Regions from separate parts of the Streptomyces sp. YKOK-I1 genome, predicted to be linked through region 2. Evidence: predicted binding sites of a transcription regulator. Region 2 holds the regulator's gene; the other holds the start of a gene.
The links. Region 2 encodes HspR, which represses chaperone genes until heat shock. Its sites were predicted from a motif close to TTGAGNNNNNNNNNCTCAA; they were not measured.
Positions count from the first base shown of each region.

Region 1: the regulator HspR is predicted to act here: its motif matches at 9,475-9,493, upstream of lon (endopeptidase La).

Region 1 covers NZ_BAAGDR010000001.1:6,862,634-6,877,174, reverse strand. The annotation lists gene ACYQ8Q_RS30785 (styrene monooxygenase/indole monooxygenase family protein) at 1-764, opposite strand, end outside; gene ACYQ8Q_RS30780 (GTP-binding protein) at 811-1,461, opposite strand; gene ACYQ8Q_RS30775 (DUF742 domain-containing protein) at 1,442-1,912, opposite strand; gene ACYQ8Q_RS30770 (roadblock/LC7 domain-containing protein) at 1,909-2,415, opposite strand; gene ACYQ8Q_RS30765 (sensor histidine kinase) at 2,412-5,213, opposite strand; gene ACYQ8Q_RS30760 (hypothetical protein) at 5,583-6,380, shown strand; gene ACYQ8Q_RS30755 (MarR family winged helix-turn-helix transcriptional regulator) at 6,394-6,873, opposite strand; gene lon (endopeptidase La) at 7,032-9,452, opposite strand; gene ACYQ8Q_RS30745 (hypothetical protein) at 9,693-10,064, shown strand; gene ACYQ8Q_RS30740 (DUF5954 family protein) at 10,416-11,435, shown strand; gene ACYQ8Q_RS30735 (sulfatase family protein) at 11,569-13,071, shown strand; gene ACYQ8Q_RS30730 (rhomboid-like protein) at 13,147-13,944, opposite strand; gene ACYQ8Q_RS30725 (spermidine synthase family protein) at 14,173-14,541, shown strand, end outside.
Region 2 covers NZ_BAAGDR010000001.1:5,584,310-5,598,850, forward strand. The annotation lists gene ACYQ8Q_RS24885 (FG-GAP and VCBS repeat-containing protein) at 1-225, opposite strand, end outside; gene ACYQ8Q_RS24890 (heterodisulfide reductase-related iron-sulfur binding cluster) at 363-2,645, opposite strand; gene ACYQ8Q_RS24895 (MraY family glycosyltransferase) at 2,846-4,006, shown strand; gene dnaK (molecular chaperone DnaK) at 4,102-5,943, shown strand; gene grpE (nucleotide exchange factor GrpE) at 5,940-6,599, shown strand; gene dnaJ (molecular chaperone DnaJ) at 6,642-7,814, shown strand; gene ACYQ8Q_RS24915 (heat shock protein transcriptional repressor HspR) at 7,820-8,266, shown strand; gene ACYQ8Q_RS24920 (fibronectin type III domain-containing protein) at 8,336-10,036, opposite strand; gene ACYQ8Q_RS24925 (sugar ABC transporter substrate-binding protein) at 10,348-11,457, shown strand; gene ACYQ8Q_RS24930 (transglutaminase family protein) at 11,515-12,357, opposite strand; gene ACYQ8Q_RS24935 (alpha-E domain-containing protein) at 12,363-13,295, opposite strand; gene ACYQ8Q_RS24940 (circularly permuted type 2 ATP-grasp protein) at 13,292-14,541, opposite strand, start outside.

The DNA.
Region 1 (14,541 bases), 1.3 Mb from region 2:
AACTTCTCCATGAGTTCCAGGGTCAGGGAGAGGTGTTCCGCCGGGTCCTTGACGCCGTTGAAGACGTCGAGCGGGCCGCCGGGTATGCCCTCCCAGAAGAGGATGTCGGCGCGGCCGGAGGTGGTGAACGTCGGCATGACGAACAGCTCGCCGACCCCGGGGACCAGGTTGCAGCGGACCGCTTCCATGTCCGGGTGCTCGGGGCGGGGGCCCACACCGTGGACGTACGACACGGCGAGCGCGCGCTGCGGCTGGGCGTACGGGGAGCGCTCGGGGTCGCGGGCGAACATCGACACCAGCTCGCCCTTGCCCGCCGAGACCAGGACGAGGTCGTAGGCGCGGGAGAAGTAGTCGAGGTCGGAGACGGCCGCGCCGTGGATGACGAGCTGGCCGCCGCGCTGGGCGAAGATCTCCATCCAGCCGGCCATCTTCACCCGCTGGTCGACGGACTGGGCGAACCCGTCGAGGGTGCCCACCCAGTCGATCGCGCGCTGCGTCGGACCCGGGTCGTGCGAGCCGGGGGCCGCGACCGAGACGCCGAGCCCGGCGATCTTCGGGGCCTGGGACTCCCAGAAGCCCAGCTGGAGGTCGCGCTCGTGCTGGAGGGCGGTGTGGAACATGCACTGCGTCGACATGACCCGGCCGGAGCGGATCTCGTCCGCCGTCCGGTTGGACATCAGGGTGACCTCGTACCCGTGCGACTGGAGGCCGAGGGCGAGCTGGAGACCGGACTGACCGGCTCCGACGACGAGTATCTTCCGCATGCGGGGAGACTCCTTGGTGGGGACTGCTCGGGAGGGGGATCGAGAGCTACTCGGGGGTTTCGTCGAGCGCGTGGCCCACCAGGGCCAGAAGGGTCTCGATCACCGAGATCCGGCGTCGCGCATCCATGATCATGACAGGTATGTGCGCGGGGATCGTGAGGGCCTCCCGCACGTCCGCGGGCTCGAACAGCTCGCTGCCGTCGAAGTGGTTGACCGCGACGACGTACGGCAGCCCGCAGCTCTCGAAGTAGTCCAGCGCGGGGAAGGAGTCCTTCAGCCGGCGGGTGTCGGCGAGGACGACCGCGCCGATCGCACCGCGCACCAGGTCGTCCCACATGAACCAGAACCGCTGCTGGCCCGGTGTGCCGAACAGGTACAGCACCAGGTCGTCGTCGAGCGTGATGCGGCCGTAGTCCATGGCCACCGTGGTGGTGGTCTTCTCGGGCGTGCCGGTGAGGTCGTCGGTCTCCGCGCTCGCCTCGGTCATCAGCGCCTCGGTTTGGAGGGGCTCGATCTCCGAGACGGTGCCGACGAGGGTGGTCTTGCCGACGCCGAACCCGCCCGCCACCACGATCTTGGTGGCTATGGGGGCCCGGGTGCGGTCTGTCTGCCAGGGCTGAAGGGGCTCGTCGGGTTCGGGTGCGACGAGGGGGGTGACGCCAAAGGAGGAGGCGGCGTCAGAGACGACGGAGTCCACTCAGCACCCTTTCCAGCAGAGCGCGGTCGGGACGGCCCGTACCGTGGGCGGTACCGGTGCCGTACACACGGATCTTTCCCTGGTCCGCGAGGTCGCTGAGCAGCACCCGGACCACACCGAGCGGCATCTTCAGCAGCGCGGCGATCTCGGCCACCGTGCGCATCCGGCGGCACAGTTCGACGATGGCCCGAAGCTCCGGCATGACCGTGGACTTGAGGGAACCTCCCCCGCTGCCAATAGCGCGGGCGGTGCCCCCAGTCAGTTCCCTGCGCTCCTCGGGGGCTTCGAGGGCCGCGACGAACGTCTCCACGAGGAGGACATGACCGAAGCGGGTGCGGCCGCCGGTGAGCGAGTAGGGGCGGACACGGGCGGGCCTGCGGTCGCCGCCACGGACGGGGAGCTGCTTCTTGGACTGCTGCGGCTGCTCGGTCTGGCGCGGGTCGTTGGTCATCGGGTGCTCCCCGCCGACTCCGACTCCTCCAGCGATTTTCGTAGCTCGCTGCGGAGTTCGGGGGTCAGGACGTGTCCGGCCCGGCCCACGAAGAGGGCCATGTGGTACGCCACGACGCTCATGTCGCAGTCGGCGGAGCCGTGGACGCCGAGCAGGGAGCCGTCGCTGATCGACATCACGAAGAGGCTGCCCTCCTCCATGGCGATCATGGTGTGCTTGACCCCGCCGAAGTCGATGAGCTTCGCGGCGCCGATGGTGAGGCTGCCGATGCCGGAGACGATGGTGGCGAGGTCCGCGGAGGAGCCGCGGGGGCCGGTGGGTTTGCCGCTCCTGGCCTGCCGGGCCTCGTCGTTGCGGCCGGGGTCCGACGAGAGCAGGAGCAGGCCGTCGGAGGAGACGACGGCGACGGACTGGATGCCGGGGACCTCCTCCACGAGGTTGGTCAACAGCCAGTGCAGGTTACGAGCTTCACTGCTCAGTCCGAAGGTACTGGGCGCGGTCAACTGCTTGCCTCCTCGACTGTGCCCCCCGTGTCTTCTTCGGCGTGTGCGTGTGCATCTTGAGGTGTCGCGGGTGCCGGAACCTTGTTCTGGCCCGTCTTCTCCGCGATCTCCGCCTCCACCTCGCGGTAACCGGCCTCCGCCCCCCGGCGGAAGCCGCCGAGACGGCGGCGGAGGGCCTCGGCGTCGACCGAACCGGTCAGCCGGCGCGGGGCCTGGGTGGGAACAGTGATCTTGGGGGTCCGCTTGGGCAGGCCCTTGTCGGTGACGGGCTCCTCGTCGGCGACGAGTTCCTCGGGCGCGTCCGGGACCCTGCTGTGCTCGGTGGCGCTGTCCGGCCCGGCGTCCGCTCCCCCTTGCGGGTGCGGCAGCAGAAGCTCCATGGTCGTCTCGGCGGGGAGCTCGGGGGCGGGGCTCTCCGCGAGGGTGACCTGGTCCTCCGGAGCGGGACGCTCGGTGGCCGGGGACGTGTGCTCGGCGGTTCCGGCGGTCGCAGCCGGGTCGTCGGCCGTCGGTGTCGGTTCGTCGGCCTGCGGGGCGGTCGTCCGCGGGGCGTCCTCGGTCGTGCGTACGGCCTTCTCCGCCAGCGCGACCAACGGGTCGTCGGTGGGCTTGGTGCGGCCGGGGAGGACGTTGGAGTTGGCCTCGGCGTCGGCGCCCGGGAGGGAGAAGGCGTGGCCGGCGGCGCCGGCCGGGGTGGCGGAGGGGACCGCGGCGGCGGGCGCGGCGGCCAGCAGCGCGGTCGGCAGGACGGCCACGGCCGCGGTCCCGCCCTGCTTCTGCTCGCGCAGCTGCACCCGTACCCCGTGCCGGTGGGCGAGCCGGGCCACGACGTACAGGCCGAGGCCGAGACCCTCCTCGCCCTCCTGGTCGTACGGGGTCTCGGGATCGAAGTCGGCGAGGCGGGAGTTGAGACGGACGAGTCGCTCCGCGTCGAGGCCGATGCCCTCGTCCTGGACCGAGAGCATCACCTCGCCGCTCTCCAGGAGCCAGCCGGAGATCTCGACGGGAAGGTCCGGCGGGGAGAACGAGGTGGCGTTCTCCATGAGTTCGGCGAGGAGATGGCTCAGGTCGTCGGCGGCGAAGCCGGCCACGTGCGCGTGCGGCGGCAGGGAGGCGATCCGGACCCGCTCGTAGCGCTCGATCTCGCTGACCGCCGCCCGTACGACGTCCACCAGCGGGATCGGCCCCGCGTGCTGCTGGACGTGCTCGGTGCCGGCCAGCACGAGGAGGTTCTCGCTGTGCCGGCGCATGACGGTGGCGAAGTGGTCCAGCTTGAAGAGGGTCGACAGCCGGTCCGGGTCCTGCTCGCGCTCCTCCAGGGTCTCGATGACGGCGAGCTGCCGCTCGACGAGCCCGAGGGTGCGCAGGGCGAGGTTGACGAAGGTGCCGCCGATGGCGCCGCGCAGCCGCTCCAGCTGATCGGCGGAGTCGGCGAGTTCGGCACGCAGCTCCTCACGGGCGTCGGCCATCAGCTGGCGCTGCCCGACGAGGTGCTTGCGGTCGGACTCCAGCGTGTTGACGCGCTCGTGGAGGGCGACGGCATGCTCATGGAGGGCGTTGACGGACCGGACGACCTGAGCGAACTCGTCGTTGCGGCCGGTGAACCGGACCGGCTCCTCCGCGCCCGGGTTCTCGGCCTCGGCGAGCCGGGCGGAGCCGCGCCGCAGCACCGACAGCGGGAAGGTCAGACTGCGCGCCATACCGGTGCTGACGACGACCGCGAGCAGCATGAGGGCGCCGATCAGCGCGACCCGGATCTCCAGCGCGGTGACGTCGTCGTCGCGGAGCTGTGCGAGGTCCTTGGTGCGGTGGTCGTAGAACGAGGACTCGACACCGCGCATCAGCTCGACGCGGGCGGACAGCGCGGCGTCCAGCTTCTTGGTGCCGGTGTCCAGTTCGTCGTCGCCGAGGACGGGCTGGTCGGTGAGGCGGGCGAGGTACTTCTCGGCCGTGTCGACGTCGCCGCCGGTGACGGTGGAGTCGTAGGAGTCCACGGTCTCGGCCGGGGCGCCCTCGCGGAAGTCGGCGAGGGCCGCGTCGGAGCGCACCCGGGCCTGCTGGGCGGCGGCGGTGAGCGCGTCGCGGACCTTGGTGTCGGCGGCCGAGGAGGTCTTCTCGGTGGTCGTCAGACCGGTCGCCGGGTCGTAGACGGACCGGGAGCTGGTGGGCACGTTCAGCGCGGCGAGCAGCAGTCCGCGGGCCGCGGATGCCTGCTGCACGGCGGCGTCGAGCTCGGCGAGGGCGTATGCGCCGGAGCCCGCGCGGGGCGGCATGTCCTCGGCGAGCCGGTCGGCGAGGACATGCAGCGCGGTGATGATCGCGGAGTACGCCTCGTGCGCCTCGACGGCCGTGTCGTCGCCGGTGAGCGCCGCGGCGCGGACGGACGCGAGGGTGCCGAGGGCGGCGCGCAGCGAGGCGGTGAGGTCCGTTCCCGCCAGTTCGCGCGCCTGGCGGTCCACCCGGGCGCTGCCGTCGGTGGAGGGCGTCTGTGACGTGGGGCGGCCTGCCGCGATGTAGGAGGTGACCTCGTCGCGCTCGTCCGCGAGGGACTGGGCGAGGACGAGGGCGTCCTGGGTCTGCTCGGCGAGCGTGACCAGGTTCTGGGAGTCCTTCAGCTGCCCGGAGGCGGTGAGGACGGCGGGGGCGCCGGCTCCGGCGATGGCGGCGGCCACCACGGCCACCGCGACGATCAGCCGGTTGCGTACATGGGTGGGACGGCCCTTGCCGACAGGGGTGCGCTCCGCGCCCCCCTCGGAGGCCGTCTTGCTGCCTGTGCGCCGAGGCCGCGTCTTCTGCACCGGTGCTCGCATTCCTGACTCGTGTACCCATGGGCCGGATATGACGCCCCGTCAACTGGTGCGTACGCCCGGTTCGGTCCCCGACCCTCCCAGTGCCGGTGGGCGGGAACCGCGCATCGCCTGACCCGCCACCCGAAGGAGTGAACATCGGAGGGGAGTTGGCGGGCAAGTTCCTCTGGCGCGTGCAGCGCCCTTGCGCGGCAGGCCGGTTGGACGTGGGCGGCGGGCTTTGACAAGATTCGCCGCCACCGCTTCCCCGACCCCTGCATTACCTCCCAAAACAGGCGTCTGACCTGCGGGCCTACGCCCGTTCGGCGAGTGATGCAAGCCTTTCGCGGAGGCTGTGAAGGGGTCGTGCAGACTGGCCGGATGCGTACGGAACTTGTGTCGCGGCCCGGCGATCCGGCCCGCCCCAACGAGGACTTCGTGAGCGTCGGCCTTCCCGCCTGCGGGCAGGGCGGTTCGGTCGTCGTACTCGACGGGGTGACTCCGCCGCCGGACGGCGATGGCTGTCTGCATTCGGTCCCCTGGTTCACGGCACGGCTGGGCGGGGCGCTGACCGAACTGACCGTTTCGGCACCGGATGTTCCGTTGGTCGAGGCCCTCTCTCTCGCCGTTGCGCGTACCGCCGCGGCCCACGCCGAAACCTGTGACCTTTCTCACCCACGTACCCCGCAGGCGACGGTGGCCGTGGCGCGCTGGTCGGCGGAGACCGTGGACTATCTGGTCCTGTCCGACGCGGTGCTGCTGCTCGCCGCCCCGGACGGCGCGGTGACCCCCGTCCTCGACGACCGGCTGGCCCGGCTGCCGCGCGAGCTGCTCAGGAGCGCGGCCTACGTCGACGGCTCGCTGCGCAACCGGGAGGGCGGCTTCTTCACCGCCGCCGCGGATCCGGCGGTGGCCGCGCGGGCGGTGACCGGAAGCGTGCCGCGCGCCGGGGTCGGCGCCCTGGCGGCGCTGTCGGACGGCGCGGCCCGCTGGACGGAGACCTTCCACGAGGGCGACTGGACGGACCTGTTCGCCCTGGTCCGCGCGCGCGGTGTGGAGACGCTGGTGGAGCGTGTACGGGAGCGGGAGCGCGCGGACGGCGCGGCCGGCTCCGGACGGGTGTTCCTGGGGACCGCGAAGACGCACGACGACGCGACGGCGGTGTACGTCGAGCTGTGAAGCGTCCCGCGGGCTACTTCTCCATGCCGCGGTTCAGCTGGTGCAGCAGCCGGGCCAGTTCCGCGACCTCGTGCCGGTCCCAGTCGGAGAAGTGCGTGACGTACCGCTCGCGGCGGGCCTCGCGGACCCGGCCGACCCGGCTGCGGCCCTCCTCGGTCAGGTCGACCAGCCAGGCACGTCCGTCGGCCGGGTCGGGCTCGCGGGCGATCAGTCCGAGCTGTTCCAGGGCGCGCAGCTGACGGGACATGGTGGCCTTGCCGACGCCGATGTATCCGGCCAGCTCGGTGGCGCGCTGACGGCCGCACTCCTCCAGCCGGACGAGCAGGCCGTACGCGGCGGACTCCAGGTCCGGGTGGACCTCGCGGGCCATCTCGCCCTGGTTGGCGCGGGCGCGCCGGAACAGCACCGTGAGTTCCCGCTCCAGGGAGAGGAACTCCCGGTCGCCCTGGTCCACCCCGCGCGGCGACGCCTCGCCGTTCGCTTCCTCGTGCACGTCAGCACACTCCTGTTTCCGCCGGTGCCCGCCCTGGCCGCGGCTCCTCAAGTATTTCGCAGTCGGGGGCCCTCGGCGGCTTGCAGGGGTGGGGCGGGCGAGGGCCCGGGCCTCCCTTCACGAGGAGCCCGGGCCCTGCCCTGATCCGGTCGCGTCCGTCACGCCGCGGCCGGAACCTCCGGCGACGCGCCGTTCGTGGCGGGCGCGAGCGCCAGTTCCAGGACCTGCCGGACGTCGGTGACGGCGTGGACGTCGAGCTTGTCCAGCACCTCCGCCGGGACGTCGTCCAGGTCGGGTTCGTTGCGCTTGGGGATGACGACGGTCGTCACTCCCGCGCGGTGGGCGGCGAGCAGCTTCTGCTTGACGCCGCCGATCGGCAGCACCCGTCCGGTGAGGGAGACCTCGCCGGTCATCGCCACGTCCGTGCGGACCAGCCGGCCCGACAGCAGGGAGGCGAGGGCGGTCGTCATGGTGACGCCGGCGCTCGGGCCGTCCTTGGGGACCGCGCCCGCCGGGAAGTGGATGTGCACGCCCCGGTCCTTGAGATCGCCGACGGGCAGCTCCAGCTCCGCGCCGTGCGAGCGCAGGAAGGACAGGGCGATCTGCGCGCTCTCCTTCATCACGTCGCCGAGCTGGCCGGTCAGGGTCAGCCCCGCCGCGCCGGTCTCCGGGTCGGCCAGGGACGCCTCGACGTAGAGCACGTCGCCGCCCGCTCCGGTGACCGCGAGGCCGGTGGCGACACCCGGGACCGCCGTACGGCGCTCGGCCGGGTCCTGGGCGGACTCGGGCACATGGTGCGGCCGTCCGATCAGGGCGCGCAGGTCGGCGTCGGTGACGGTGAACGGCAGCTCCCGCTCGCCCAGTTCGTGCTGGGCTGCGATCTTGCGCAGCAGCCGGGCGATCGACCGCTCCAGGGTGCGGACGCCCGCCTCCCGGGTGTACTCGCCGGCGAGCCTGCGCAGCGCGCTCTCGTCGAGGACGACCTCGTCCTGGTGCAGTCCCGCCCGCTCCAGCTGGCGCGGGAGCAGGTGGTCGCGGGCGATGACGACCTTCTCGTCCTCGGTGTAGCCGTCGAGGCGGACCAGCTCCATACGGTCGAGCAGGGCCTCCGGGATGGCCTCCAGGACGTTGGCGGTGGCGAGGAAGACGACGTCGGACAGGTCCAGCTCGACCTCCAGGTAGTGGTCCCGGAAGGTGTGGTTCTGCGCCGGGTCCAGGACCTCCAGCAGGGCCGCCGCCGGGTCGCCCCGGAAGTCGGAGCCCACCTTGTCGATCTCGTCGAGGAGCACCACCGGGTTCATCGACCCGGCCTCCTTGATGGCCCGCACGATCCGGCCGGGCAGCGCACCGACGTACGTACGGCGGTGACCGCGGACCTCGGCCTCGTCGCGCACGCCGCCGAGGGCGACGCGGACGAACTTGCGCCCCATGGCGTGGGCGACGGATTCGCCCAGACTCGTCTTGCCGACACCGGGAGGACCGACCAGGGCGAGTACGGCACCGCCGCGCCGCCCTCCGACCACGCCCAGTCCCCGCTCGCTGCGCCGCTTGCGCACCGCGAGGTACTCGGTGATCCGCTCCTTCACGTCCTCCAGGCCCGCGTGCTCGGCGTCGAGGACGGCCTTCGCGCCCTGGATGTCGTAGGCGTCCTCGGTCCGTTCGTTCCACGGCAGTTCGAGGACGGTGTCCAGCCAGGTGCGGATCCAGGAGCCCTCGGGCGACTGGTCGCTGGACCGCTCCAGCTTGTCGACCTCCTTCAGGGCCGCGTCGCGGACCTTCTCGGGCAGGTCGGCGGCCTCCACGCGGGCACGGTAGTCGTCGGACTCCTCGCCGTCCTTGGCGGCGTCGCCGTTGAGTTCGCGCAGCTCCTTGCGGACGGCTTCGAGCTGGCGGCGCAGCAGGAACTCCCGCTGCTGCTTGTCGACGCCCTCCTGGACGTCCTTGGCGATGGTCTCGGCGACGTCCTGCTCGGCGAGGTGGTCGCGCAGCTGCTGGGTGGCGAGCTTGAGGCGGGCCACCGGGTCGGCGGTCTCGAGCAGCTCCACCTTCTGTTCGGTGGTCAGGAACGGCGAGTAGCCGGAGTTGTCGGCGAGCGCGGAGACGTCGTCGATGGCCTGGACACGGTCGACGACCTGCCAGGCGCCGCGCTTGCGCAGCCAGGCGGTGGCGAGCGCCTTGTACTCCTTGACCAGGTCGGCGGCATGACCCGGCAGCGGATCGGGCACCGCCTGGTCGACCCGGATGCCCTCGACCCACAGGGCGGCGCCGGGGCCGGTCGTGCCGGCGCCGATCCGGACGCGGCCGCGGCCGCGGATCAGCGCGCCCGGGTCGCCGTCGGCCAGCCGGCCGACCTGTTCGACGGTGCCGAGCACACCCGTGCTCGCGTACGTCCCGTCGATGCGTGGCACCAGCAGCACCCGTGGCTTTCCGCCCTCGGAACGGGCGGCGGCCTGGGCGGCCTCCACCGCGGCGCGTACGTCGGTGTCGTTGAGGTCCAGCGGAACCACCATGCCGGGGAGCACAACCTCGTCATCAAGAGGCAGTACGGGCAGGGTGAGCGATGAGGACGTCGAAGCCATGATCTCCCCTTCGGCAGTCAAGTTGAGCTATGCCGACTCAATGCACATGAGCCGCCGAATGTTCCCGGTGGTGCACCGCGTTCGCTGTGGGCGATCACGAGAGGGGGGACGGGGGCCGTGACTACCGTCGGCGGGCCTGGGTGGACGGATGGGTGGTCTCGCGAGGGGCCGCGCCACCGGTGACCGAGCCGTGGGGCTGGACGATCGACGTGGGGACGGGCCGAGGCGACCGTGCGGGAGGTGGCCGGCACCGTGACCGGGGCGGGCGTGTGGCTGAAGGTGTTCGCCGACCCGGCGGTCGTCGGCGACCGGCTCGGCCCGGACTGGTGGATCGACCCCGAACCGGGCTGTCTGATGACGCTCCCGCTGACCGGCACGGCACCCGACCCTCTCCCCTCCGGCCACCGGCAGCGCACCTGGTCGGCCGGCGGCGTGACCCGCACGATGATCGTCGCCCCGGACGGTTCCCTGGCCGCGCGCGGCCAGATCGCCCCGACGGGCGCGACGGCGGTGGTCGACCTGGTCGAGACGGCCCCCACCCACCGCCGCCGCGGCTTCGGCACACCCTCCAGCACTCGGCCCACAACCGGGGCACCCGGACGGGGATCCTGAACGCGACCCCGCAGGGCCGGGCCCTGCACGAGTCCCTGTGCTGGCACGCAGAGACACCGGAGACGAGCGCGAGGTTCACCGGAGCCGCTCGCTGAGCCACCGGCCGGGCTCCGCGGCCCACCCCCGGCCCGGCATCCCCACAGTCACCTCGCGACGCCGTCGGCCACACCCCCGTACCCGTGCGCAAAAGCGGACAGCCGAGGCGAGCCCGGCATCCCGAGGCGCTCGGGGGCGCGTCGGCGAACGCCGCACGACCGGCCGTGCCTCCCCGCTCCCGTCTTCCCCCCGGCCCGTCCGCCCACTTCCGGCATTCACGCCGAAGTCACCCCATCCGGCGACCACAATGCGCGTATGACCGATGACTGGAAGCGACGGCTCGACGCGCTGCACGCGGATCTCGTGCGCCGGGACGACCCCGTCGCCTGGGTGATGGAGGCGGACGCCGTGGAGGCCTCCCGGCGCTATCCGCACATCGCGCTGCGCGGACCCGTCTTCGGTGTCGCCGTCCGGGACCCGGCCCGCGGCGAACCGCGCTGGCGGCTGCTGAAGCCGGTGGTGGACGGCATGCCCCAGCAGGCCCGGGACGGGCTGAACTCGCATCTGTGGTTCACGGCGAAGGACGGCACGGACGACCCGGCCGTCCGGCGCGCGCTCCTCGCGGCCGTCTCCGTGCTGGAGCGCGACCCGGCCGACGAGGTGGAGGCGCTGGGCGTGCGCTACCGGGTCGTCCGCGGTGACGAGTTCGCGCGGACCGGCGACGACGGTCTGGAGCCGCCGCGGCCCACCGACCCCGAACCGGTGTGCCCGTCGTGGGAGGAGCGGGCGGGAATCCCCTCCCCCGACGTCGATTTCGCACTGGATCCCGGCCGGGACGAGGGGCCGATGGCGGGCGCCCTGCGGCTGGGCCTGCGCGACTTCGTGTACTCGGGCGCCCGCTTCCCCGAGGACGTGCTCGCCGACTCGGTGCGAGCGGCCGGCACCCACCCGGACGTGGTGCGGCTGCCCGTCGGTTTCGCGGTGGCCGAGCGCGGCGCGGCCGGCTGGAGCCCCTGCGGCTCCCTGCACCCGACCCCGCACGACGCCCGTCGCTCGCTCTACGACGGCATGTCCCGCGTCTGGGCGATGCTGTACCGCTTCGACGAGCGCAAGAAGGCCCGTTACGCGCGCGCCGCCGAGGCGTTCCGGGCGGCGGGGCGCGCCGACGAGGCGAGCGTGGACGACCGGGTGTTCCGGGTCTGCCGTGTCGAGCGGATGGTCCGGATGGGCCCGGACGGCCCGGAGCCGCCCCGCCCCTCGGACGTCGACGAGTACGGCCCCATGAAGATCCACCCGACCCTGCGCGAGGACGGCACCGTCCGCTACGACGACTGACGGTCGCCATACCTTCGCAAGCCCTCCGCCGCATCCCCGCAACAGAACTCACAGGCAACTCACGCACACTGCAAGGCGATTCACAGTGAGCAAGCCGCCCGAAACACGGGCACAACGGGGCCAGGGGGACGACATGAGCGACACTTCCGAGACGAACGGCGGGCACCGGCCGAGCCGCCGCGCCCTCGTCGCCGCAGCGACCGCGACCGCGGCCGGGGCGGTCGTCACCACCCTGGCGGTCCGCGCGCACCGTACCCCCGACGAGGGCCCCACCCCGGCCGCGGCCACCCCCGCACCGGCGGCCCGCCACAGCGCGTCCCCGGCCTCCCCCAGCCCGCGCCCGCGCTCCGACCACCGGCCCAACATCCTCTTCGTGCTCACCGACGACCAGCCGAAGGACACCGACTGGGCCCTGCGCCAGACCGTCGACTGGCTGGGCCGCGACGGCGTCACCTTCGAGCGCGCGCACGCCAACACCCCGCTGTGCGCACCGTCGAGGGCATCCATCATGTCCGGCCGGTACGCCCACCACCACGGCGTCCTCGACACCCGGCACCCCACCCACCTGGACCAGCACACCACCGTCCAGCGCCAGCTGCACGAGGCCGGTTACCGCACCGGCCTGTTCGGCAAGTACCTCAACTACTGGCACCCCGCCGACAACCCGCCCCACTTCGACGAGTGGCTCCTCCAGGAACCGGTCGCCTATGTCGACGGGCACTACAACGACGGGGGTACGGTCCGGACCATCCCCGGCTACAACACCACCGTCATCAAGGACCGCGCCCTCGCCTTCATCGAGAGGTCCCGCACGGACACCCGCCCCTGGTTCGCGTACGTCGCCACCCGCGCGGCGCACGAGGTGAACATCCCGGACGGAACGTACGCCCACACGCGCGTACCCCCCTGGAAGGGCCGCCCGTCGGTGTTCGAGACGGGGAAGCCGGACAAGCCGCCCTTCCTGCGGACCGCCAACCACTCCTTCGCCGAGGGCAGGGCCCTGCGCGCCCGTCAGCTGCGCACCCTGCTCTCCGTGGACGACGCGATGCGCGACTTCCGCGACAAGCTGCGCGAGCTGGGCCAGCTGGAGAACACCCTGGTGGTGTTCACCAGCGACCACGGTCTGGCCTGGGGCGACCACGGCTGGCTGCGCAAGTCGGTGCCGTACCGGCCGAGTCTGGAGGTGCCGTTCCTGATGTCGTGGCCGGCCGGCGGACTCGCCAAGGGCGGCCGGGACGACCGTCTGACCTGCCATGTCGACATCGCGCCCACCTTTCTGGCCGCGGCCGGCATCACCCCCGACACCCCGCACGACGGCCACTCCCTCCTCGACGCCCGCAACGACCGCCACCATGTCCTCGCCGAGTGGTGGTGGAACCGCCAGGACAAGGTCCCGATCCACACCTGGGCCTCGTACGTGGGGAAGAACGAGCAGTACACCGAGTACTACCGGGGCCGCCTGGACGCCGACGGCCGCCCGCGGGGCTCCGGAGAGGTCCTCTTCCGCGAGTACTACGACCTGCGCGCCGACCCCTACCAGCTCACCAACCTGCTGTATCTGGCGAGCCCGGACGACGAACGACGGCTGGGCATCCCGGCGCTGGCCAGGGACCTCGCGGCGGCGAGAGCCGCCTAGGACCTGTCCGGCCGGTCATGCCGCCATCGCGTCGACGCCCTCCTCCGCCCTGTAGCCGCACGCACCCCACCCCGCTCACCCGTGCCGATCAGCGGCCGCTGCTCTCCTGCGACTTGTTCGGCCGGCCAGGCCCTGGGCGGCGCCCTCGGCGCGCTCCCGGTTCCACCGCCGGACCCGGGGCCAGGTCCCGACGCCTATCGCCAGCGCGATCAGATGGCCCCAGTTGGTGAGGGGGTCGGTGAAGGCGACCAGGTCCTGGAGCAGCATGCCGCCGAAGGCGACCAGGAGGGGCAGGCGCAGCCAGGGGCGGAGCAGTCCGGCCAGGGCTCCCACGCTCGCGGCGACCCCGAAGCTGATGCCGTAGTCGAGGCGGTGCAGGGAGCTGCCCGGGAGATGGCCGACCAGGACGGCGAGGCCGACCGGGACCTCGGTCGCGAGGGTGGCCAGGACGTGTCCGAGCAGGAAGACGACGGCCGTCCGGGCGCCGCCGATCCGGCGTTCCAGCGCGGTGAGGACGATCAGGAAGCCGAGGGTGAAGGGCGAGAGGAGACCGCCCGCCACCCACAGCGCGCTGGCGATCAGCACCTGCGCCGGGTCGGTCAGCAGATGGGCGACGTCCGTGCTGGAGCCCTGGTGGAGGGCGTGCACGAGGGCCGGATCGGCGTGCGCGGCGACGAAGGAGGTGACGGCGAGGACGGCGGCGTAGGACAGGGTGAAGGGGACGGGGATCCGGGGCGGGCGCCGGCGCCGGAGGCGCGGGCCCTCCTCGACGGGCCGCGTGACCTGCTGTGGGACGCGCTGGCCGGGGATGCCGTCCAGGAGTCCGGTGACGTCGGGAAGGGGCGGGCCCGTGCGGGCCACCACGGGTTCCACTGTGAGGCGCTCCTTCCGTTTCACCCCACCCTTCGTGGCCGACCCGCGCCGTGTCTGTGACCGGCGCCACGTGCGGGCCGATTCACAGGAAGCTCCGAGATTCCCGGGGGCTTCACGACATCCAGCGCACAGCGGCGCGTCAACGTCACACCCGTCCCTCACCCCCCGTGCGACCGGCGCTCCCGTAAACCCGTCAACGGACCGTCAGGGAAGTGCCAGGATGGGCCGATGCCCCGTTCGTACGACATCCCCGACGGCCCCGAGGTGCTCGACCGTCGTGAGGGACCCCATGGTGAGGTCGTGTTACGCCGGCACGGCGAACTGCTCCAGATCATCGCCAACGGCTGCTTCCTGATGGACACCTCCGACGGCCGCTCGGAACGGCTGCTCGTCGACGCCGCGCTCGCCGCGCTGGACGGCCGCCCCGCGCCGAAGCTGCTGATCGGCGGCCTGGGCGTCGGGTTCTCGCTCGCCCATGCCGCCGCCGACGCCCGCTGGGGTGCGATCACCGTGGTGGAGCGGGAACGGGCCGTCGTCGACTGGCATCTCGACGGGCCGCTCGGGCGACTCTCCGCGCGAGCGCTCGCCGATCCGCGT
Region 2 (14,541 bases):
GGAGCCCGAGAACGCGTTGGCATACGCCAGATCCCGGTATCCGTCGCCGTTGAAGTCGTCGTAGTGCTTGGCGACGGCCGCCGAGGCGGGCGCGCTCAGCGCCAGCGGGGCGAGGCCGGCCGCGAGCAGGGCGGTGGTGAGGGCGGCCGGGGTGCTTCTGCGCAACGGGTTCTCCTGGGGGAGGCGGCTGTCGACGGCGGTCGACGAACAGGAGACCCGCTCCAACAGGTAAGGGTTGTACGGGAGTTCGGTAAATCTCCGTGGAGGCAACGGCGGTGGGAACGGCGGTGGGAACGGCGGTGCCCCCAGGTCCGGGAAGGACCTGGGGGCACCGGACGCGTCGGCCGCCGTGGCCGCCGTGGTTACTTCACCGGCTCCGGCTCCGGCTCGCTCTCCGTCTCCGCCGGGTCCTCCGGGTCGACCGGCGTCTTCACCGACTCCAGGAGGAGCTGGGCGACGTCCACGACCGTGATGGACTCCTTGGCCTTGCCTTCGTTCTTCTTGCCGTTCACGGAGTCCGTGAGCATGACGAGGCAGAAGGGGCAGGCGGTGGAGACGATGTCGGGGTTCAGCGACAGGGCTTCGTCGACGCGCTCGTTGTTGATGCGCTTGCCGATCCGCTCCTCCATCCACATCCGGGCGCCGCCGGCGCCGCAGCAGAAGCCGCGCTCCTTGTGGCGGTGCATCTCCTGCTGGCGCAGGCCGGGGACGGCGGTCATGATCTCGCGCGGGGGCGTGTAGATCTTGTTGTGGCGGCCCAGGTAGCAGGGGTCGTGGTAGGTGATGATGCCCTCGACCGGGGTCACCGGGATCAGCCTGCCCTCGTCGACGAGGTGCTGGAGCAGCTGGGTGTGGTGGATGACCTCGTAGTCGCCGCCGAGCTGCGGGTACTCGTTGCCGATGGTGTTGAGGCAGTGCGGGCAGGTGGCGACGATCTTCTTGGCCGACTTCGGCTTGGCGGACTCGGCGGTCACCTTGCCGTCGTCGTCCGTCTCCTCGCCGAACGCCATGTTCAGCGCCATGACGTTCTCCATGCCGAGCTCCTGGAAGAGGGGCTCGTTGCCGAGGCGGCGGGCGGAGTCGCCGGTGCACTTCTCGTCGCCGCCCATGATCGCGAACTTGACGCCCGCGATGTGCAGCAGCTCGGCGAAGGCCTTGGTGGTCTTCTTGGCGCGGTCCTCCAGGGCGCCGGCGCAGCCGACCCAGTAGAGGTACTCGACCTCGGAGAGGTCCTCGATGTCCTGGCCGACGACCGGCACCTCGAAGTCGACTTCCTTCGTCCACTCCAGGCGCTGCTTCTTGGCCAGGCCCCAGGGGTTGCCCTTCTTCTCCAGGTTCTTGAGCATCGTGCCCGCCTCGGAGGGGAAGCTGGACTCGATCATGACCTGGTAGCGGCGCATGTCGACGATGTGGTCGACGTGCTCGATGTCCACGGGGCACTGCTCGACGCACGCGCCGCAGGTGGTGCAGGACCACAGGACGTCGGGGTCGATGACGCCGTTCTCCTCGGCGGTGCCGATCAGCGGCCGCTCGGCCTCGGCGAGGGCCGCCGCGGGGACGTCCTTCAGCTGCTCCTCGGACCCCTTCTCCTCGCCCTCCATGGTCTTGCCGCCGCCCGCGAGCAGGTAGGGCGCCTTGGCGTGGGCGTGGTCCCGCAGGGACATGATCAGCAGCTTGGGGGAGAGCGGCTTGCCGGTGTTCCACGCGGGGCACTGCGACTGGCAGCGGCCGCACTCGGTGCAGGTGGAGAAGTCGAGCAGGCCCTTCCAGGAGAACTGCTCGACCTGGGAGACGCCGAAGACGTCGTCGTCACCGGGGTCGGTGAAGTCGATCGGCTTGCCGCCGGAGGTCATCGGCTGCAGGCCGCCGAGGGCCGTCCGGCCGGTCGCCTCGCGCTTGAACCAGATGTTCGGGAAGGCCAGGAAGCGGTGCCAGGCCACGCCCATGTTGGTGTTGAGGGAGACCACGATCATCCACACGAAGGACGTGCCGATCTTGATCGTCGCGACCAGGTAGACCAGGTTCTGGAGGGCGGTGACGCTCAGCCCCTTGAAGGCCAGGACCAGCGGGTACGAGGCGAAGTACGCGGCCTCGTAGTGCTCCACGTGGTGGATCGCGCCCTCGAGACCGCGCAGGGTGTAGATCGCGAGGCCGATGGTGAGGATGACGTACTCGACGAAGTACGCCTGGCCGGACTTGGAGCCCGCGAAGCGGGACTTGCGGCCCGGGCGCGAGGGCAGGTTCAGCAGCCGGATCACGATCAGGACGGCGATGCCGAGGATCGTCATCACGCCGATGAACTCGATGTAGAGCTCGAACGGCAGGAAGCCGCCGATGACCGGCAGCGTCCAGTCGGCCTGGAAGAGCTGGCCGAAGGCCTGCGCCAGGGTCGGCGGCAGCGTCAGGAAGCCGATGGCCACGAACCAGTGGGCGAAGCCCACGATGCCCCAGCGGTTCATCCGCGTGTGGCCGAGGAACTCCTTCACGAGCGTCACACTGCGCGCGTAGGGGTTGTCGGTACGGGAGCCGGCCGGAACCGGCTGGCCCAGTTTGAAGTACCGGACGAACTGACCGATGGCGCGTGCGAGCAGCGCGACGCCGACCACGGTCAGGACCAGCGACACGATGATCGCGGCGAGTTGCATGAGGGGGCTCCCCGGGCCTGCGAGGGTTGAAGAATTGCTAGGCGGTTACTAAGCGGTAACTTATGCAGTCCGTCTGAGACTACCCCCATACTGCGCTGCACTGTAGCGGGCGGTGAGGTGATCTGGATCGCTGAGGGTCGCCTCAGAGTCCGACCGTGTTATTCGTACCAAATTGGTACATTAGTTACTAACTTATATGCGTGCTCTACGGGATCGCCGCCGCCGCCACCGCCCTTCTGCTCTCCGCCGTCCTCGCCGGACTGCTGCGCGTGCCCGCCCTGCGTCTCGGGCTGGTCGAGCGGCGGCAGCGACAGCGGCGGGTTCCGCTGTCCGGCGGCCTCGCCGTCGTCCTCACCACCTGCCTCGTCGCGCTCGCCGGGGACCGCTGGGGGTACGCCCCGCTCGGCGACGGCGTCGGGGCGCTGCTCCCGGCCGCGGCCGCCCTGGCCGGACTGGGGCTGATCGCGGACGTGTGGCGGCTCAAGGCCCGTCTCCTCGTGCTCGGTACGGCGGTGGCGGCCGCCTTCGTCGTGCCCTACGGCGACACCGGCCCCTGGGCGGGGGCGCTCGCCGTCGCCTGGATCACCTTCGTGGCGCTCGCCTTCCGGTCCCTCGACCACGCGGACGGGGTGGCGGGCACGGTCGGGGTCGTCACCGCCTTCGGCGCGGCCGCGTGCGCCGCGCTGGAGGTGCTGGACGGGGTGGCCGTCCTGCTGAGCGTCCTCGCCGCCGCGCTCACCGGCTTCCTGATGCACAACTGGCCCCCCGCGCGCGTGGCGCTCGGCGCCTGCGGCTCGCTGTTCGCCGGCTTCCTGCTCGCCGCGGGTGCGGTCACCGTGCGCGCGGGCGGCGGCGCGGCCGAGGGGGCGGGGGTGCTGTTCGCCCTCACGGCGGTCGCCGCGGCCGACGCCGTCCTGGTCGCGGTGGCCCGGCGGCTGGCCGGGCGGCCCCTGCTGCGCGGCGGCCCCGACCATCTCGCGCACCGGCTGCGCCGGCTCGGGCTCACCCCGCAGGGGGCGGTCGTGCTGCTCGGCGCGGCGGCCTTCGCGGGGGTGCTCGTCGGGACGCTCGTGCACACCGGCTGGGCGGGGCCGCGGGCGGTGTGGTGGGTGGCGGGCGGCGCCCTGGCCGTCGTCCTCGGGCTGCTGCGGGTCCCGGTGTACGGGCCGCCCCGCGCGCGGGGGAGCGCCTACGACGCCTCACGCGCGCGTGGCGCACGGCGTGACCCCCGGATGTCCCGGATGTACGGCCCCCGGCGTCAATCCGAGTCCCTTCCCGTACGCCCTGGATCGAGTGAACGCCAGGTCGGCCGGGATGCGTCCGCGCAGGTCAACGGCTTCTTGCGTGTAAGGAACGGATAAGAGTTGAGCGGGTGTGGCTCAGGTCTGTTGACCGAGCGGTGAGGGTCGTGCACACTTGAGTCCGTTCCACTCAAGTCAGCTGGAGGAAGATCACCATGGCACGTGCGGTCGGCATCGACCTGGGCACGACTAACTCCGTCGTCAGCGTTCTTGAAGGCGGCGAGCCCACCGTCATCACCAACGCCGAGGGTGCCCGGACCACGCCGTCCGTCGTCGCCTTCGCCAAGAACGGCGAGGTCCTCGTCGGCGAGGTCGCCAAGCGCCAGGCGGTCACGAACGTGGACCGCACCATCCGCTCGGTCAAGCGCCACATGGGCACCGACTGGAAGATCGAGCTGGACGGCAAGCCGTTCAACCCGCAGCAGATCTCCGCGTTCATCCTGCAGAAGCTGAAGCGCGACGCCGAGGCCTACCTGGGCGAGAAGGTGACCGACGCGGTCATCACCGTCCCGGCGTACTTCAACGACTCCGAGCGCCAGGCCACCAAGGAGGCCGGTGAGATCGCGGGCCTCAACGTCCTGCGCATCGTCAACGAGCCCACCGCGGCCGCGCTCGCCTACGGCCTCGACAAGGACGAGCAGATCATCCTCGTCTTCGACCTCGGTGGCGGCACCTTCGACGTGTCCCTCCTGGAGATCGGCGACGGCGTCGTCGAGGTGAAGGCCACCAACGGCGACAACCACCTCGGTGGTGACGACTGGGACCAGCGCGTCGTCGACTACCTGGTCAAGCAGTTCGCGGCCGGCCACGGCGTGGACCTCGGCAAGGACAAGATGGCGCTCCAGCGTCTGCGTGAGGCCGCCGAGAAGGCGAAGATCGAGCTGTCCTCCTCCACCGAGACCTCGATCAACCTGCCGTACATCACGGCGTCCGCCGAGGGCCCGCTGCACCTGGACGAGAAGCTCACCCGCGCCCAGTTCCAGCAGCTCACCGCGGACCTGCTCGAGCGCTGCAAGACCCCGTTCCACAACGTCATCAAGGACGCCGGCATCTCGCTGTCCGAGATCGACCACGTCGTCCTCGTCGGCGGCTCGACCCGTATGCCCGCCGTCGCCGAGCTCGTCAAGGAGCTGACCGGCGGTCAGGACGCCAACAAGGGCGTGAACCCGGACGAGGTCGTCGCCATCGGTGCCGCGCTCCAGGCCGGTGTCCTCAAGGGCGAGGTCAAGGACGTCCTGCTGCTCGACGTGACCCCGCTGTCCCTCGGCATCGAGACCAAGGGAGGGATCATGACCAAGCTCATCGAGCGCAACACCACGATCCCGACCAAGCGGTCCGAGATCTTCACCACGGCCGAGGACAACCAGCCGTCCGTGCAGATCCAGGTCTACCAGGGCGAGCGCGAGATCGCGGCCTACAACAAGAAGCTCGGCATGTTCGAGCTGACCGGTCTGCCGCCGGCCCCGCGTGGCGTCCCGCAGATCGAGGTCGCCTTCGACATCGACGCCAACGGCATCATGCACGTGACCGCCAAGGACCTGGGCACGGGCAAGGAGCAGAAGATGACCGTCACCGGCGGCTCCTCGCTGCCGAAGGACGAGGTCGACCGCATGCGCCAGGAGGCCGAGCAGTACGCGGACGAGGACCACCGCCGCCGCGAGGCCGCCGAGGCCCGCAACCAGGGCGAGCAGCTCGTCTACCAGACCGAGAAGTTCCTCAAGGACAACGAGGACAAGGTCCCCGGCGAGATCAAGACCGAGGTCGAGGCGTCCCTCGCCGAGCTGAAGGAGAAGCTCAAGGGCGAGGACACCGCCGAGATCCGTACCGCCACCGAGAAGGTCGCGGCCGTCTCGCAGAAGCTCGGCCAGGCCATGTACGCCGACGCCCAGGACGCCCAGGCCACCGCCACCGCCGGTGGCGCCGGCGAGGCCAAGGCCGACGACGACGTCGTGGACGCCGAGATCGTGGACGACGAGCGCAAGGACGGTGCCGCGTGACGGAGGAGACCCCGGGCTTCGAGGAGAAGCCCGACGTCCCCTCCGGCGCCACCTCCGACGACGCCGAGCCGAAGGCCGCCGCCTCCGAGGAGGGGGCGGCCCCGGCCGGGGACGCGAACCAGACTGCCGGGCTGGTGGCCCAGCTGGACCAGGTGCGCACCGCGCTCGGCGAGCGCACCGCGGACCTCCAGCGGCTCCAGGCCGAGTACCAGAACTACCGCCGCCGGGTCGAGCGCGACCGGATCGCGGTCAAGGAGATCGCCATCGCGAACCTCCTGACCGAGCTCCTGCCCGTGCTCGACGACATCGGCCGCGCGCGGGAACACGGCGAGTTCGTCGGCGGCTTCAAGTCGGTCGGCGAGTCGCTGGAGACCGTCGCGGCGAAGATGGGCCTGCAGCAGTTCGGCAAGGAGGGCGAGCCCTTCGACCCGACGATCCACGAGGCCCTGATGCACTCGTACGCGCCGGATGTCACCGAGACGACGTGCGTGGCGATTCTGCAGCCCGGGTATCGGATCGGCGAGCGCACCATCCGCCCCGCGCGGGTGGCCGTCGCCGAGCCCCAGCCCGGCGCCCAGGCGGTCAAGGCCGAGTCCTCGGACGCGGCCACCGCCGAGGCGGCGGACGAGAAGGACAACGGCCCTGAGGAGGGCTGACGTAGACAGCCAGCGGATCACCGGAGAGGGGGCGCGTCGAGGATGAGCACCAAGGACTTCATCGAGAAGGACTTCTACAAGGTCCTCGGCGTCCCCAAGGACGCCACCGAGGCCGAGATCAAGAAGGCGTACCGGAAGCTCGCCCGCGAGTTCCACCCGGACGCCAACAAGGGCAACGCCAAGGCGGAGGAGCGCTTCAAGGAGATCTCCGAGGCGAACGACGTCCTCGGCGACCCCAAGAAGCGCAAGGAGTACGACGAGGCGCGCGCCCTGTTCGGCAACGGCGGCTTCCGCCCCGGGCCGGGCGCCGGCGGCAACTTCAACTTCGACCTGGGCGACCTCTTCGGAGGCGGCGCCCAGGGCGGGGGCTCCGGCGGCTTCGGCGGCGGCATCGGGGACGTCTTCGGGGGCCTGTTCAACCGGGGCGGGGGCGGTACGACCCGCACCCAGCCCCGGCGCGGGCAGGACATCGACACCGAGGTCACCCTGACCTTCACGGAGGCCATCGAGGGCGCGACGGTTCCGCTGCGCATGTCCTCGCAGTCCCCGTGCAAGGCCTGCTCCGGCACCGGCGACAAGAACGGCACACCGCGCGTGTGCCCGACCTGCGTCGGCACCGGCCAGGTGGCGCGGGGCTCCGGCGGCGGGTTCTCCCTCACCGACCCCTGCCCGGACTGCAAGGGGCGCGGCCTGATCGCCGAGCACCCCTGTCTGGAGTGCAAGGGCAGCGGCCGCGCCAAGTCGTCCAGGACCATGCAGGTCCGCATCCCGGCCGGGGTCACGGACAACCAGCGCATCCGGCTGCGCGGCAAGGGCGCGCCGGGCGAGCGGGGCGGTCCGGCCGGCGACCTCTACGTCGTCGTCCATGTCGGTACCCACCCCGTGTTCGGCCGCAAGGACGACAACCTGACGGTGACGGTGCCGGTGACGTTCGCCGAGGCGGCCCTGGGCGGGGAGATCAAGGTCCCCACCCTCGGCGGCCCGTCCCTGACCCTGAAGCTGCCGCCCGGCACCCCCAACGGCCGCACCATGCGGGCGCGGGGCAAGGGCGCGGTCCGCAAGGACGGCACCCGCGGTGATCTGCTGGTCACCGTCGAGGTGAGTGTGCCCAAGGACCTGCCGGGGAAGGCTCGTGAGGCGCTGGAGGCGTATCGCGAGGCGACCGCGGAAGAGGATCCGCGGGCGGAGCTGTTCGAGGCCGCGAAGGGAGCCTGACAGAGATGGACGGCCGTCGACGAAACCCGTATGAACTGACCGAGGAGACCCCGGTCTACGTCATCTCGGTGGCGGCCCAGCTCTCCGGCCTGCACCCGCAGACACTGCGCCAGTACGACCGGCTGGGCCTGGTCTCCCCCGACCGCACCGCCGGCCGGGGCCGCCGCTACTCGGCCCGCGACATCGAACTGCTGCGCACCGTCCAGCAGTTGTCGCAGGACGAGGGCATCAACCTGGCCGGCATCAAGCGGATCATCGAGCTGGAGAACCAGGTCGCCGCCCTCCAGTCCCGGGTCGCGGAACTCCAGGACGCCCTGGAGGGCGCGGCGGCGGCGATGCAGCAGCGCGAGGCAGCGGTCCACGCCTCCTACCGCCGGGACCTGGTCCCGTACCAGGAGGTCCAGCAGACCAGCGCGCTGGTGGTCTGGCGCCCGAAGAAGCCGAAGGACTGACCGGCGTCCCACGCGTGAGGGGCCCGGAGGATCACCTGATCCTCCGGGCCCTTCGGCGTGCCGTGGGCCCTACGGCGCGGTGACCGTCCAGTCGGACGCCGGGGCCGACTCCGTGCCGTCCGCGGAGAGCGCGGTGACCCAGTAGAAGGACGCGGTTCCGCGCGGGGCGCCGGTGTCGACGTACTCCGAGGCGCCGCCGGGGAGTTCGGCGATCAGCTCGTAGCCGGAGGTCTGCGGGTTCCAGCGCAGGACGTGGTAGCCGCCCGCCTGGTCCGGGTCGGACGCGTCGAGGCCGTGCCAGGTCAGCCGGTTGCCCTCGTCGCCCTCGCCGGCCTCCGCGCCGAGGGTCAGCGGCGACCCCTCGGGGGTGGCCACGGTCGGTGTCATGTCGAACTCGGTGGCCGTCACGATCTGCGCCTCGCCGGTCCAGGCGAACGACGAGTTCCCGGCGTCGTCGAGGGCGTCGACGATGAAGCAGGACTCCTCGCCGTCGGGGAGGGTGGTGTACGCGTACGAGGTGGTGTCGGCGGACACGGAGTAGCCGGGGTAGAGGGAGCACACCTGCTCGTCCTCGTCGCCCCAGAGCTCGCCCCGGCGGACCGTGTAACTCTCCAGGTCCGGCGTCGGGTTGGCGTCCCAGTGCACCTCGAAGCCGTACGTGGTCGGAGTGACCGTCACTCCGGTGACGGCGGACGGCGGGGTGACGTCCCGGAGCGTGCCGACCACGCCGGTGGACTGCGCGGACTCGTTGCCCGCCGTGTCCAGCGCGGTGACCCGGTAGTAGTGGCTGGTGCCCTCCACGGCGGTGGAGTCCAGGTAGGAGGTCTGGCCGCCGGTACCGATGAGGGTGTAGGTGCCGCTCATGCTCGACGCCCGGTACACGCGGTACGACGCCGCCCCCGCGACCTCGCCCCAGGAGACCCGGAGCCCCTCCGGTTCGCTGGAGGTGGGGCGCAGGACGGGTGCGGCGGGAGCGGTCCGGTCGGCCGTGGTGACGGTCTTCGGGGCCGTGCCCGCCGACTCGTTGCCCGCCGTGTCGTAGGCACGCAGCTCGTAGACGTAGGCCGCGCCGGTCACCGGGAGCGTGGTGTCGGTGTACGTGGTGGCGGCGGTCGAGGCCAGCCGGGTCCAGGTGGAGCCGTCGGCGGGGCGCCGGTAGACCCGGTGGCCGGCGAGGTCCATCTCCTTGTTCTTCGTCCAGCCCAGCTTCGCCCGGCCGGTCGCGCCGTCGTAGGCGACCGCGAGGCCCGTCGGGGTGAGCGGGGCGACCTTGTCGACCGCCGCCGAGGTGCGGGGCGTGTAGGCGAACTTGACGTTCGCGCCGCCGGTCCAGTTCACGTAGTCCACGCGGACGGTGTGCCTGCCCTTGGGGACCGTGAGGTTCAGGCTCTTCGTCACCGTCGTGGAGACGTTCTTCCAGACGTCGACCTTGCGGACGCCGTCGACATAGACGCGGACGCCGTCCTGGGCCGACACCGAGAAGGTGAAGGGGCCCCCGGAGCCGAAGTCGCGGGTCACCGTCCAGCGCACGCCGAAGTTGTTCGTGGGAAGGCCGGAGGCGGGGGCCCTCGTGCCCCAGTTCTCGCTGACCGCCGCGTCGCAGTCGGTCTTCTTCGCGGTGCCCGAAAAGGTGGTGTTCGCGAAGAATTGACGCTTGTACACCGGGGAGGTGCAGCTCGTCGTGGCCGAAGCGGGCGGGGCGGCGAGGGCGGTGAGGAGACCACCGGTCGTGGTGAGCACCACGGCCGTCGCGAGTCTGGCTGGCTTCATTCGATCCTCTGGTCGGGAAGGGCAGACGGGTACGGGAAACCGCCTGTCGTGATCACGACTCGCGAGAACTGGCCTTGGTTGTACGGCCCTTTGCCTGTGCGTGGAGCCCGCTTGGGGAGAGGGTGTAAAGAGAGGTCCGTACCCTCTTCGCTTCGTCTCCATGCGTCTTCACCCGCTGAGCGGAGGGTGATGTTGTTACTTCGTTAAGTGGTTCAACTTGACTCCGGAGGCCGCCGCCGCGTTGGCTTTTGGGACAACTGGGTCAACGTGTAGCGCCCAGGCACCGGAACGCACCTGAAGTGAGCCCCTCCATGCGTCGTATCGCCATAGCTGTGGTCGCCTCCACGATGTCCCTCTCGCTCGCGGGATGCGGGATGCTGGGGGCCTCGGAGGACAGCAGCTCAGCGACACCGACCCGGACGAACGACATCACCGTCGGCGTGCTGATGCCGGAGACGACGAACACCCGGTACGCGGAGTTCGACTACCCGATCATCAAGCAGAAGATCGCGGCCCTCACCAGCAACAAGGGCAAGACCCAGTACGCCAACGCGGCGTCCAGCGTCAAGAAGCAGAACGCCCAGATGCAGAAGATGATCGACGACAAGGTCGACTGCATCCTGCTCGACGCCGTCGACTCCCACAAGATCGCGCCCATGGTGAAGAAGGCCAAGGAGGCGAACATCCCGGTCATCGCCTACGACCGGCTCGCCGAGGGACCCATCGACGCGTACGTCTCCTTCGACAACGAACTCGTCGGCGAGGTGCAGGGCCGCGCCATCACCGAGGCGCTCGGCTCGGCCGACACCTCCGACCAGATCGTCATGATCAACGGCTCGCCCACCGACCCGAACGCCGCCCAGTTCAAGGAAGGGGCGATGAACGAGCTCAACGGCCGGGTGACCATCGCCGCGACCTACGACACCGACGGCTGGAAGCCCCCCATCGCGCAGGCCAACATGACCAAGGCGATCGAGAAGATCGGCAAGGACAACATCGCGGCCGTCTACTCCGCCAACGACGCCATGGCCGGCGGCATCATCAAGGCCCTGGAGGCCGCGGGCGTCAGCGGCAGCAACCTGCCCCCCATCACCGGCCAGGACGCCGAGCTGCCGGCCGTGCAGCGGATCATCAGCGGCGAGCAGTACATGACCGTCTACAAGCCGTACGCCGGTGAGGCGGAGGCCGCGGCCGAGGCGGCCGTCGCCAAGGTCCAGGGCCGTGAGCTCCAGTTCGAGGCGCTCACCCGCGACAAGGTCGACAGCCCCACCAACAAGTCCATCCCGGCCAAGCTGGTCACCGTGGTCGCGCTCACCAAGAGCAACATCAAGTCGACCGTCATCGCGGACGGCATCTACAAGGTCTCCGACATCTGCACCGAGAAGTACAAGGCCGCCTGCGCCGCCATCAACCTGAAGTAGCCCGCCGGGACGCGCCCCGGCGGGCGCCCCCCGCAGGGGGACCCCGCCGTGGGCCCGTCACGCCACCCGGGTGAACTCCACCGTGACCTCCGGCGGGCCGCCGGCCACACCCCGGTAGATCCCCTTGTGCGGGGTGACGTCGTCGTAGTCGCGGCCCCGGCCGACCACCACGTGGGACTCGTCGGCGCGGGCCCGGTTGGTCGGGTCGTAGCCGTACCAGTCGCCCGCCCAGTACTCGATCCAGGCATGGCTCTGCCCGGCCACCGGGCGGTGCAGCTCCGCCTCCCGCTCGGGGTGGAGATAGCCGGAGACGTACCGGGCGGGCAGTCCGAGGCCGCGCAGCAGCGCGATCGACACATGCGCGAGGTCCTGGCAGACGCCCGCGCCCTGCTCCCAGGCCTCCGCCGCCGAGGTGTTCACCCCCGTGGTGCCGGGGAGGTACGCGACCCGGTCGGCGACCAGGCCGGAGACGGCCACCGCCGTGGCGTGGGGGTCCAGGCCCGCCGCAGCCCTGCGCGCCTTCTTCACCAGCTTCGGCGGGACCGTCGTACGGACCGTCGGGGCGGCGAACTCCAGCAGCCGGGAGCCAGCGACCCGGTCCGCGATCTCCGGCCAGCCGAGGGCCGGGGGCAGCTCGTCCGGCGGGGCCGTCTCGACCAGGCTGGAGGCCGTGATCGTGAGATCGGCGTGCGGGTCCATCAGCTCGAAGGCGGTGACCTGCGTACCCCAGTAGTCCCAGTACGACCAGGTGGAGGCCGCCGGACGGATGGTCACCCGGGAATCCAGCGTGGTCTGTCCGGGCAGGGTCAGGGGGGTCATCCGGACCTCGTTGTGCGAGGAGACCGCGGCCTGCGCGTAGGAGACACGGGTCGTGTGCTGGATGCGGAGCCTGCGGGTCATCGCGCTCACGCTCCTTCCTGGGCCCACACCACGGGCCCCTGATACGGGAAGAACCGCTCGGCGACCGCCTCCGCCGAGGCCATGCAGGCGGTCTGGAGATCCCGCAGGAGCAGCGGCAGCTGGTCCTCCAGGCCCTCGGTGTCGAGGTACTCCAGGCGGGTGCGCAGCCCGCCGATGGGGCGGCGGGCCGGATCCTGGCGGGGCCGGCCGAGCGCCGACAGGCACTCCTCCGCCGTGGTCAGCGCGTGCAGCGCCGAGCGCGGGAAGTCCCGGTCCAGCAGCAGGAACTCCGCCACGCGCGCGGTGTCCCCGAAACCGCCGCGGACCCGCGCGAACGCCTCGTCGGCGCCGGACGCGCTCAGCAGCGTCGGCCAGTCCGGCGCGTGCGCGGCGTCCAGGACGCGCACCGACAGCAGTCGTACGGTCATGTCCACCCGCTCCAGACTCCGGCCGAGGACGACGAACCGCCAGGAGTCGTCCCGGCTCATCGTGGAGTCGGCCAGGCCGAAGAAGAGCGCGGCGCGGCTGCGGACCAGTTCCAGATAGCCGTACGGGCCCGTGCGGCGGGCGGCGCGGCGCTGGTCGGCGAGGGCGTGCCAGGTGGCGTTCAGGCACTCCCACATGGCCGAGGACACAGCCTCGCGGGCACTGCGGGCGTTGAGCCGGGCGGCGCCCAGGGCGCCTTCGATGGAGCCGGTCGAGCGGGCGTCGAACGCGAGCTGGTCGAGGACCTGCTGCATGTCGACCGGTGCGCGGCCCGCGTCCATGCCGAGGATCGCGTACAGCGACCGGCAGGCCAGGTCCTCGTCGCGCCAGGGGTCCTCCAGCATGCGGTGGAGGTAGGCGTCGAGGATGCGCGCGGTGGCGTCGGCCCGTTCGACGTAGCGGCCGGTCCAGGTCAGTGCCTCCGCGATGCGGGAGAGGATCACGTCGTTCACTGCTGCTGCGCCCCTTCCGGTACGAGGGTGGGGGTTCCGTCGGGGCCGAGCTGGCGGGGGACCACGGACGGGAGCGTGCCGTCCTCGGCGTCGCGGGAGGGGCCCTCGACGGGGCCCTCGGCGAGCACCCAGGTGTCCTTGGAGCCGCCGCCCTGGCTGGAGTTGACGATCAGGTTGCCCTCCTGGAGGGCGACCCGGGTCAGCCCGCCGGGCAGGACCCAGACCTCGTCGCCGTCGTTGACGGCGAACGGGCGCAGGTCGATGTGGCGGGGGGCCATGCGTTCGCCCGCGAGGGTGGGGGAGGTGGACAGGGCGACGGGCCGCTGGGCGATGAAGCCGCGCGGGTCGGCGGCAACGGCCTTCCGTGTCCTCTCCAGGGTCTTCGCGTCGGCCTTCGGGCCGATGACGATGCCCTGGCCGCCGGCGCCGTCGACCGGTTTGACGACGAGCTGGTCGATCTGGTCGAGGACGGCCTCCAGCTGGCCGGGTTCGTCGGGCCGGTACGACTCGACGTTGGGGAGAATCGGTTCCTCGCCGAGGTAGTACCGGATCAGGTCCGGGACGTAGGTGTAGAGCAGCTTGTCGTCGGCGACGCCGTTGCCGACCGCGTTGGCGAGGGTGACGTTCCCGGCCGTGGCCGCGCTCAGGATGCCCGGGCAGCCGATCACCGAGTCGGGGCGGAAGTGGAGCGGGTCGAGGAAGTCGTCGTCGAGCCGCCGGTAGACGACGTGGACGGGCACCTCGCCCCGGGTGGTGCGCATCCACACCCGGTTGTTGCGGCAGACCAGGTCGTGCCCCTCCACCAGCTGCACGCCCATCAGCCGCGCCAGCAGCGCGTGTTCGAAGTAGGCGGCGTTGCTGGGGCCCGGGGTGAGGACCACGACCCGGGGGTCGGCGGTCCGCTCGGGCGCGGCGGCCCGCAGCGCGGCCAGCAGCCGTGCCGGGTAGCCGTCGACGGGCACGACGTGCTGTCCGTCGAAGAGCGAGGGGAACACCCGGGTCATCGCCCGCCGGTTCTCGATGACGTACGACACCCCGCTGGGCACCCGTACGTTGTCCTCGAGGACCCGGAAGTCCCCGGCCTCGTCGCGCACCAGGTCGATGCCCGCGACATGGATGCGGACCCCGTTCGGGGGCTCCACCCCGTGGGCCGCGCGGTGGAAGTGCGGGGAGGTCAGCAGCAGACGCCAGGGGACGACTCCGTCCTCGAAGGCCCGGCAGGGCCCGTAGGCGTCGGCGAGGTAGG